3 regions of the Rahnella sp. RcJ3 genome follow, and region 3 is predicted to be linked to each of the others. Evidence: predicted binding sites of a transcription regulator. Region 3 holds the regulator's gene; each other region holds the start of a gene.
The links. The regulator sigma-54, encoded in region 3, starts transcription at its own class of promoters, with help from an activator protein. The targets are predictions, from matches to a motif close to GTTGGCACANNTTTCGCTNT.
Positions count from the first base shown of each region.

Region 1: a site for sigma-54 is predicted at 1,855-1,874, ahead of DXU84_RS01260 (amino acid ABC transporter substrate-binding protein). Genes of this name have one in related genera too.
Region 2: a site for sigma-54 is predicted at 1,364-1,383, ahead of DXU84_RS02760 (gamma-glutamyltransferase family protein). Genes of this name have one in related genera too.

Region 1 is NZ_QSNX01000001.1:272,000-275,281, forward strand. It holds gene DXU84_RS01255 (amino acid ABC transporter permease) at 1-514, opposite strand, end outside; gene DXU84_RS01260 (amino acid ABC transporter substrate-binding protein) at 704-1,600, opposite strand; gene lnt (apolipoprotein N-acyltransferase) at 2,038-3,282, opposite strand, start outside.
Region 2 is NZ_QSNX01000002.1:32,907-36,188, reverse strand. It holds gene DXU84_RS02770 (transporter substrate-binding domain-containing protein) at 1-159, opposite strand, end outside; gene DXU84_RS02765 (MurR/RpiR family transcriptional regulator) at 418-1,257, opposite strand; gene DXU84_RS02760 (gamma-glutamyltransferase family protein) at 1,455-3,041, shown strand; gene hpxX (oxalurate catabolism protein HpxX) at 3,078-3,272, shown strand; gene DXU84_RS02750 (AtzE family amidohydrolase) at 3,269-3,282, shown strand, end outside.
Region 3 is NZ_QSNX01000010.1:78,661-81,942, forward strand. It holds gene lptB (LPS export ABC transporter ATP-binding protein) at 1-485, shown strand, start outside; gene rpoN (RNA polymerase factor sigma-54) at 587-2,020, shown strand; gene hpf (ribosome hibernation promoting factor) at 2,044-2,331, shown strand; gene ptsN (PTS IIA-like nitrogen regulatory protein PtsN) at 2,430-2,912, shown strand; gene rapZ (RNase adapter RapZ) at 2,980-3,282, shown strand, end outside.

The DNA.
Region 1 (3,282 bases), on a different contig from region 3:
TTGGCGGCACGATCACGCGGTAAGCATTGGGCAACAGCACATAGCGGTAAGTTTGCGGCAGCGTAAGGCCCATCGCCAGTCCGGCATTGCGTTGTCCGCTTGGCAGGGACTGGATGGCTGCACGCACCTGTTCGCATACACGGGCGGCGGTGAACAACCCGAGGCAAATTACCGAGGAAGTGAAGAACTGTACGTCAGGCGCCAGTTCGGATTTAAACCACATGCCGATATTTTCAGGCAGCAGTTCAGGGACCACCAGATACCAAATGAAGAATTGCACGATTAATGGCACGTTACGGAATAATTCGACGTAACAGGTACCAATACCCGAAAGGATGCGGTTGGGGACGGTACGCAAAATACCGAACAGAGAACCGATGAGGAAGGCGATTATCCATGCGCAAATTGACAGTGCGACAGTGACCTGAAATCCATTCCAAATCCAGCCCAGATAAGTTGTGTTACCGAAGGGGGCTTGTTGCAGAAAAATGCCCCAGTTCCAATCTATTGACATAAAAACTCCGTAAAGCGGGTAAAGGCTTACCCATCTGAGTGATGACGCAATCCGCCTAAAGTGAATGGGAAAGAATGCGGGGTGGGGAACGACCACCCCGCATCTGTATCATCACAGGTTGGTGGTCCAACCTTGTATTTTAGTCACTTTTCACTCTTCTCTTGGTTATACCCGTCCATTTGGTATGACTTACAGCGCCTTATCGTTTGGCGCTTTGAACAGAGCTTTCATGTCATCGGACAGCTCAAAGTTCATATTCAGGTTTTTCGGAGGAATTGGTTTTTTGAACCAGGTTTCAAACCATTTGCCTGCTTCACCGGAGGTTTGTGCCTGCACGATGGTGTCATCAACCAGTTTTTTAAACTCAGCATCGTCTTTACGCATCATGCAGCCATAAGCTTCTTTGGATTGCGGCGTGCCGACAATTTCCCAGTTGTCTGGTTTCTTGGCTTTCGCACGTTCACCGGCCAGCAAGGCGTCATCCATCATGAAGGCCACTGCGCGGCCAGTTTCCAGCGTACGGAAGGAGTCACCGTGGTCTTTGGCACTGATGATGCGCAGATCCAGTTTTTTCTCTTCGTTCAGCTTGTTCAGCAGAACTTCGGAAGTCGTACCGGAGGTTACAACAACAGTTTTGCCTTTAAGGTCAGTGAAATCTTTAATCTCCGAACCTTTTTTCACCAGCAGACGTGTACCGATCACAAAGATGGTGTCAGAGAAGGCCGCTTGTTGCTGACGTTCCAGGTTGTTGGTGGTTGAACCACATTCGAAATCGTAGGTGCCGTTTTGCAGCAGCGGGATACGGTTCTGCGAAGTGATTGGCATCATTTTGACCTGCAGGTCAGGCAGGTTCAGTTTTTTCTTCACTGCGTCAACGATAGCGTCAGAATAGTCCTGTGAATAACCCACAACTTTTTGTTCGTTGTTGTAGTAAGAGAATGGCACTGAGGATTCACGGTGACCCACCACGATAACGCCATTGTCTTTAATTTTTTTCAGGGTGCCGGTCAGTTCTTCTGCGTGAGCAAAGCTGCTCACGGTAACGCTTGCCAACAGTACTGATAACGCCAATTTGCGCAATTGCATGTCCAACTCCTTGCTGTCATTAGGGATCCAAACTCAGGGATCAGAAAGTACTAATGCCTCGTCATATGAAGCTAGAAAATAGCTGAATGTGAATATTATGAAACCACATTGTTTCTTTTTTGAGACGAGACACGCACCAAATCAAAGCAATCAAACGGCTATGCACCCGGAAAGTGCATGAGGAGCAGCCTGTTTGTACCAAAATGATGCATCCTGTCATAAAAAGTAACTAATCAGATATCTTTCAATCAGATGTAGCAAGAGTCGTGCCAAATGGCCTGATTTAACTTCATAAGCGGGCAAATCGGCAGCGCTTAATGCCGCAGTCGAAACAATCGGCAGCAGGTAAAAGGGGAGGGGTATTGAGATTAAAAAGGGGTGCTACAAAAAAGAACAGACACCCGGAGGTGCCTGTTTTAGAAACAAAACGCTTGTACTCAGGATTTACGGCGACCCAACCACAGCGCAACTGCCGCCATGACTGCCGTAGCAAACCACACCGGCCACCAGCCAGCCCGGGCATAAGGTGTCATACCCGTTGTCGGTGTGACCTTCACGTTCAGCACCTGACGGGTAAACTGCGGAATTTCGTGGGTCACATCGCCCTGAGCATCAACGACGGCGGTAATGCCATTATTGGTACTGCGCAGCAACGGGCGACCCAGTTCCAGCGAACGCATACGTGCCATCTGGAAGTGTTGCCATGGGCCAATCGAATGACCAAACCAGGCATCGTTTGAAATTGTCAGCAGGAAATTAGTATCCGGTTGCAGATTGTCGCGCACCTGTTCGCCGAAGACGACTTCGTAACAAATCGCCGTGGTCAGATTCAGGCCACTGACAAACAACGGTTTCTGCACGTAATCACCACTGGTCAGCCCGGACATCGGCAAATCGAAGAAAGGTGCCAGCGGGCGAAGAATGGCTTCCAGCGGTACGAACTCTCCAAAAGGCACCAGATGATGTTTGTTGAAGCGGTTTCCGTCAGGATAGTGATAGGGCTTTTCACCGCCGAGCACGATGGCGCTGTTATACACTTTCATGCCTTCTTCATTGCGACGGGCATCGATAATGCCGGTGATTAACTGGGTGCCGTGTGAGCGGTAGATATTATCCACCATGCTCAGGAAGCCCTGCTGATCGGATTCAATGTCTGAAATTGCTGATTCCGGCCAGATGATCATGCTGGATTTACCCACGTACGGGCGGCTGAGATCGAGATAGGTCTGCAGCGCACTTTCCAGCGCTTTCGGATCCCATTTCATGGACTGTGGAATATTGCCCTGAACCAGCGCCACATCGACCGTTTTATCTGGCTGTTCCTGATACCAGTGGATATAACGCAGCGGCCACGGCAGTAACAGCATGGCAACAGCGATAATTCCCGGTGTGACGCGACGCTGATGTACCGCGTACACAATCAGTCCGCTCAGCGAGGTGAGTAAAATCGTGATGCCGTCGACGCCGGTAATCGGCGCGAGGCCTTTCAGCGGACCGTCGATCTGGCTGTAGCCGAACTGTAACCACGGGAAACCGGTCAGCACCCAGCCGCGCAGGAATTCAGTAACTTGCCACAAGGCGGGCGCGCCAAGTGCCAGTTTCCACCAGGTGGTTTTCGGCCACAGTTTGCTGAACAAGCCGGCAAACAACATCGTGTACAGCGATAAATACGCTGCCAGCAA
Region 2 (3,282 bases), on a different contig from region 3:
CTTGCTCACCGAACCAAACGGCGGGAAATCCTGAGGAACAGCCACACGCAGCACGCCACGTTTCTGAATATCCTGCAACTGATCCGCCATTACGCTGGATGCCTGAAGCACCAGCATTGCCGCACCTGCCCATGCCAACAGCCATTTGTTCATGTTCATAGATTATCTCCGGTGAAAGGTTTTTGGAACGATAGATTCTTATGTTTATAGCTTTGCAACGAATGTGCCAAAAGCCGTGCAGCAGAAAAATTGTGCACAAAGTCACGGTATGACAAGGAATTAGACAATGAGAGGCGCGATCAGAAGAGGTTTTTTTGCCCTGAATCAGGGCAAAAAGCGTGAACCAATGAAAAATATGATGCACTGAAATTGTGCGCAAGCACCAGAAAAGCGCCCGATTTGTTCTTCAAACGGGAATCAGCGCTGCTCCAGCTCATCCAGATCGTTATACAAATCGCTTATCTGATGAATACGCTGGCGGCCTGAAGCGAGCATATCGTGCAGCAATGCATTGCTGAGCAAATTCGCCAGACTCATGGCAGAAGAATAACTGTCGAACGCCGATACGCTGTCGAGCGGAGCAGCCAGATGCCAGGTTGCCAGCGGGATAAGTGTCTGCGCCTGCGGCTCGCAAATCAGCAACACCGGCACGCCAAGTGACTGTAACTGCATCAGAATTGCCTTCGCCATGCGCGGCCTGCGGCGGAAAGCGACGAATATCACCACGTCCTGCGCGGTAAGATCCACCAGTTCTTCCGCCAGCGTTTGCCCCGGCTGCGGCATTATCATCACGCCAGCGCGCACCTGAATCAGTTGCTGACGCAGGTGCAGCGCCACCGGGTAACTGTTACGAAAACCCAGCAAACGTACTTGCCGCGCCTGATTCAGGGCGGCGATCAGCGCACCGAACTGGGTGCCATCAATCTGGTTAATCCACTGCGTCAGGTTGGCCATTTCCTGTTTATAGTGCCGTGATAACAAGGTGTTACCTTGCACTGCGTCGCGGCTGTCGGTCAGCGGCATCCCGCTCTGGCGCAGGGTGCGCATTTCATCGCGCATATCGCGGTAGCTCGGGTAACCGAGGCGTTTGAACAGGCGGCTGACCGTGGCTTTCGATACGCCGCTAAGCCGCGCCAGTTCGGCGCTGTTATAGCTCATCAGGTCGTCAATACTGGCAAAAATAAAGTCGGCCACCCGCTGTTCCTGCGGCGTCAGTTCTGCGTAATGGTCACGCAGACGCTCATCAATCTGTTTCATCTCTGGCCCTTTTGTAACCAATGTTTCAGTAAATCAGCGGAACATACCATGCACTATGCTTGCCAATGCAAGATAAATTAGCGCTAAAGCTGCAAGGTTTTGCCGATGTGGAACACCTCTTGCTTAACTTTATCCCTACGCGCCCACAACCCTGCAAGCACGGGCAGCATAAAAAGCGCTTCTAAAAAGGACATCGCATGATTAACAGTAACAGCGCACCGCTGGGCATGGCGGTCACACCTCATCATCTGGCGAGCCAGAGTGCGCTTGCGGTATTGCGCGAAGGTGGCAATGCCATCGAAGCCATGGTGGCTGCGGCCGCGACGATTGCCGTGGTCTATCCGCACATGAACGGGCTGGGGGGCGATGGCTTCTGGCTGATCGTGCCGCCGCAGGGCAATCCGGTGGCGATAGACGCCAGCGGTGCCGCAGGCTCCCTCGCCTCTCTCGATTTCTACGCCGGTGAAACGCACATTCCGCACCGTGGCCCGAAAGCCGCGCTGACGGTAGCGGGCACCGTCGGCGGCTGGCAGGAAGCGCTGAATGTGTCGGCTGAATTTGGCGGCGAGCAAAAACCGCTCTCCCGCCTGCTGCGTGACGCCATCCGTTATGCCGCTGATGGTATTCCGGTGACAGCATCGCAGGAAGCGGCGACCCGCGCCAAGCAACACGAACTGAAAGATTTCCGCAGCTTTGCCGATGTTTTTCTGCCTAACGGCGATGTGCCCCGCGCCGGAAACCGCTTCACTCAGCCGCAACTGGCGCAGACGTTATCGATGCTGTGCGAGGACGGGCTGAACAGTTTCTATCGCGGTGAGCTGGCCGACAATATGGCCGCCGACATGGAAAAGCTCGGCATGCCGGTGACCCGCGCTGATCTCGCGGCTTACAGGCCACAGCGCCGTGTGCCGTTGCGGCTCAAACACAGTAAAGGCGAAATCTACAACCTGACACCCCCGACGCAGGGGCTGGTTTCGCTGGCGATCCTCGGCCTGACTGACCGTTTGCCGCTGGAAACCATGGACGAAAGTGCCACCATTCACAGCGTGGTGGAAGCCACCAAACTGGCGTTCGGTCTGCGCGATCGCTTTATCACCGATCCGCGCATGATGACGCAGGATGCACAGGAACTGCTGGATCCACAGTATCTCGATGCTCTTGCGACCCGCATCAAACCACACAGCGCCGCCGACTGGGGTAAAGGTAAAGGGCCAGGCGATACCGTCTGGATGGGCGTGATGGACAGCAGCGGGCTGGCGGTTTCTTTTATCCAGAGCATTTATCACGAGTTCGGCAGTGGCGTGGTGCTGCCGGGCAGCGGCGTGTTGTGGCAAAACCGCGGCGCGTCCTTCAGCCTCGACGCCAGCCATTTACTGGCGCTGGCACCGGGCAAGCAACCGTTCCATACCCTCAATCCTGCCGCCGCACGCTTATACGACGGGCGCACCATGGTTTACGGCTCGATGGGGGGTGACGGCCAGCCGCAGACGCAGGCCGCCGTGTTTATCCGCCATGTAGTACAGGGGCAATCGTTGCAACAGGCGATCAGCGGCCCGCGCTGGCTGCTTGGCCGTACCTGGGGCGAGAGTTCGGATTCACTGAAACTCGAAGGCCGTTTTGCCTATCCGACGCTGGCCGGGCTGAGGCAGCGTGGTCACGACGTCGAACTGTTGCCGGATTTCAGTGAAGCCGTCGGTCACGCCGGTGCCATCGTTCGCCATACCAACGGCATGTTCGAAGGTGCCTCCGACCCGCGCAGCAACGGCAGCGCCGCCGGTTTTTGATCAGGGTTTGTATAACAGAATGGATAAGGAAGCAGAATGAAAAATACCTCCGCAGCGACCGACTGGGCCGCCTATATCCGCCAGATGGAATCCGTTCTGGCGCTGGAACTCGACGACGCACGCCGTCAGGAATTGCTGGTGCAGTTCAGCCGCATTGCCCAAATGGCACAACCGCTGATGGATTTACCGCTGGATCCGCGTCTGGAAATTGCCGGGGTGTACCGCGCATGAAATCGTTTGA
Region 3 (3,282 bases):
GCTATCTTCCGCAGGAAGCCTCCATTTTCCGTCGTCTGAGCGTATTTGATAACCTGATGGCGGTGCTGCAGATCCGTGACGATCTGACCAAAGAACAGCGTAATGACCGCGCTAATGAATTAATGGAAGAGTTCCATATTTCTCATTTGCGCGATAACCTCGGTCAGTCACTGTCTGGTGGTGAACGCCGTCGTGTTGAAATTGCCCGTGCACTGGCAGCGAACCCTAAATTCATCCTGCTGGATGAACCGTTCGCCGGGGTTGACCCGATTTCCGTTATCGACATCAAAAAAATCATTGAGCATTTACGTGACAGCGGCCTCGGCGTACTGATCACTGACCATAACGTTCGCGAAACACTCGACGTTTGTGAACGCGCGTATATCGTCAGTCAGGGGAAATTGATCGCCCACGGCACGCCAGCCGACATTCTTGCTGATGAACAAGTTAAACGTGTTTATCTTGGTGAAGAATTCCGTCTGTGATCTGTGCCGCCGGAACCGTGCCTGTTTCAACCTACACTGAAACAGGCCGTCTCTGACAGAAGTGTTGCCGTTTTCACTCATCAACGGAATTAAGCCAAGATATGAAGCAAGGTTTGCAACTCAGACTCAGCCAACAACTGGCAATGACTCCTCAGTTACAACAGGCCATCCGCTTGTTGCAACTATCCACGCTTGAGCTCCAGCAGGAGATCCAACTCGCGCTGGAGAGCAACCCTCTGTTGGAACAAACCGACCTTCATGAAGAAATCGACTCGGTAGAAACCACCGACAGCGAAGGGTTAGACACCCGCGAGGCACTCGAGCAGAAAGACATGCCGGAAGAGTTGCCGCTGGACGCCACCTGGGATGAGATTTACACCGCAGGCACGCCGTCAGGCACCGGCAATGATTACAGCGACGATGAGCTACCGATTTACCAGGGCGAAACCACGCAGACACTTCAGGATTACCTGATGTGGCAGGTCGAGCTGACGCCGTTCTCTGATACCGATGCCGCGATTGCCACCTCAATCGTCGATGCAGTGGATGACACCGGTTACCTGACCGTCTCCCTTGACGACATTCTCGAAAGCGTCGGTGATGAAAATGTCACCATGGACGAAGTCGAAGCCGTACTTAAGCGCGTTCAGCGTTTTGATCCGGTGGGTGTGGCCGCCCGTGACCTGCGCGACTGCCTGCTGATCCAGCTTTCTCAATATGCGACTGACACGCCTTTCATCACTGAAGCCCGTCTTATCATCAGCGAACATCTCGATTTGCTGGCGAACCATGATTTCCGCGCACTTATGCGATCAACCCGGTTAAAAGAAGATACACTGAAAGGAGCGATGCTCCTGATCCAGTCTCTTGATCCGCGTCCGGGCCAGTCTATCAACACCGGCGAATCCGAATACGTGATCCCGGATGTGCTGGTGCGTAAAGTGTCAGGTGTCTGGGCGGTAGAACTCAATTCCGACAGCATTCCGCGTCTGAAGATTAACCAGCAGTACGCCGCGATGGGGAATTCCGCACGCAGCGACAGCGACGGGCAATTTATCCGCAGCAATCTGCAGGAAGCCAAGTGGTTAATCAAAAGCCTGGAAAGCCGTAACGACACGCTGTTGAAAGTGACGCGCTGCATCGTTGAGCAGCAGCAGGCGTTCTTTGAACTGGGTGAAGAATTTATGAAACCTATGGTGCTGGCAGATATTGCCAGTGCCGTGGAAATGCACGAATCGACGATTTCACGTGTGACGACGCAGAAGTTCCTGCACAGCCCGCGTGGCATTTTCGAACTGAAGTATTTCTTCTCCAGCCATGTCAGTACAGACAGCGGTGGCGAGGCATCGTCAACCGCGATCCGGGCGCTGGTGAAGAAATTAATCGCAGCGGAGAATCCTGTAAAACCGCTCAGTGACAGTAAGTTAGCGACCCTGCTTTCCGATCAGGGAATTATGGTTGCGCGTCGGACTGTCGCCAAATACCGAGAGTCTTTGTCCATCCCGCCCTCAAACCAACGTAAACAGTTAGTTTGACCTCAACAGAGAAGGAAGACATTATGCAGCTCAACATTACCGGACATCACATTGAGATCACGGATCCCCTGAGAGAATTCATCACGTCGAAGCTGGCTAAGCTTGAGCAGTATTTCGACAGGATTAATCAGGTGTATGTGGTGTTGAGCGTGGAAAAGGTGCAGAAAGTAGCGGAAGCCACTTTGCATGTGAACGGAGGCGAATTACATGCCACCTCGGAACATCAGGATATGTACGCAGCGATTGACGGACTGGTTGATAAACTGGCCCGACAGTTGAATAAACATAAAGACAAACTGAAACAGCACTGACATTCATGTAGCCAACCCTGTGCTACAAACCTTCGGGCATCGGCTTGTGACCTTCGGGAAACGAGCCGATATAGCTTTAAGGGTGAAACAGCGCAAAAGTGAAAGATGACATGATTAACGATACTGCAATGCAATTAACGTCGGTGCTTAATGCCGAATGCACCAAAAGCGGCGTTCATTGCGCCAGCAAAAAACGCGCACTGGAAATCATCAGTGAGCTGGCCGCCAAACAATTAAATTTGTCGCCGCAGGTGATTTTTGACGCCATTTTGACCCGTGAACGTATGGGGAGCACCGGGATCGGTGCCGGGATCGCCATCCCGCACGGTAAGCTGGAAGAAGACACTTTACGTGCCGTCGGCGTATTCATTCAGCTTGAACAACCGATTGCTTTTGACGCCATCGATAATCAGCCGGTAGATTTGCTTTTTGCCTTGCTGGTACCGGCAGATCAATGTAAAACCCATTTACATACATTATCTTTAGTCGCTAAGAAATTAGCTGATAAAACAGTGTGTCGCCGTCTGCGTGGCGCGCAAAGTGACGAAGAACTGTTCCAGATAATGACTGAAAACGAATAAATTGCTGATTCCCGGTACAGTGCCGGGAAAATGAATTCTGCACACTGAATGCCAGGGGAGTGACACCATGGTGCTGATGATTGTCAGCGGCCGTTCCGGTTCCGGGAAGTCGGTTGCCCTACGGGCACTAGAAGACATGGGTTTTTACTGCGTGGATAACCTGCCGGTGGTGTTATTGCCGCAGCTTGCCCAGACCCTTGTTGAACGTAATACGTCAGCGGCCGTCAGCATTGACGTCCGTAACATGCCGGAAACACCGGAAGTTTATGAGTATGCGATGTCACAACTGCCGGAGAGCTTCTCACCGCAGTTGTTATTCCTTGATGCCGACCGCAATACTCTGATCCGCCGCTACAGCGACACCCGTCGA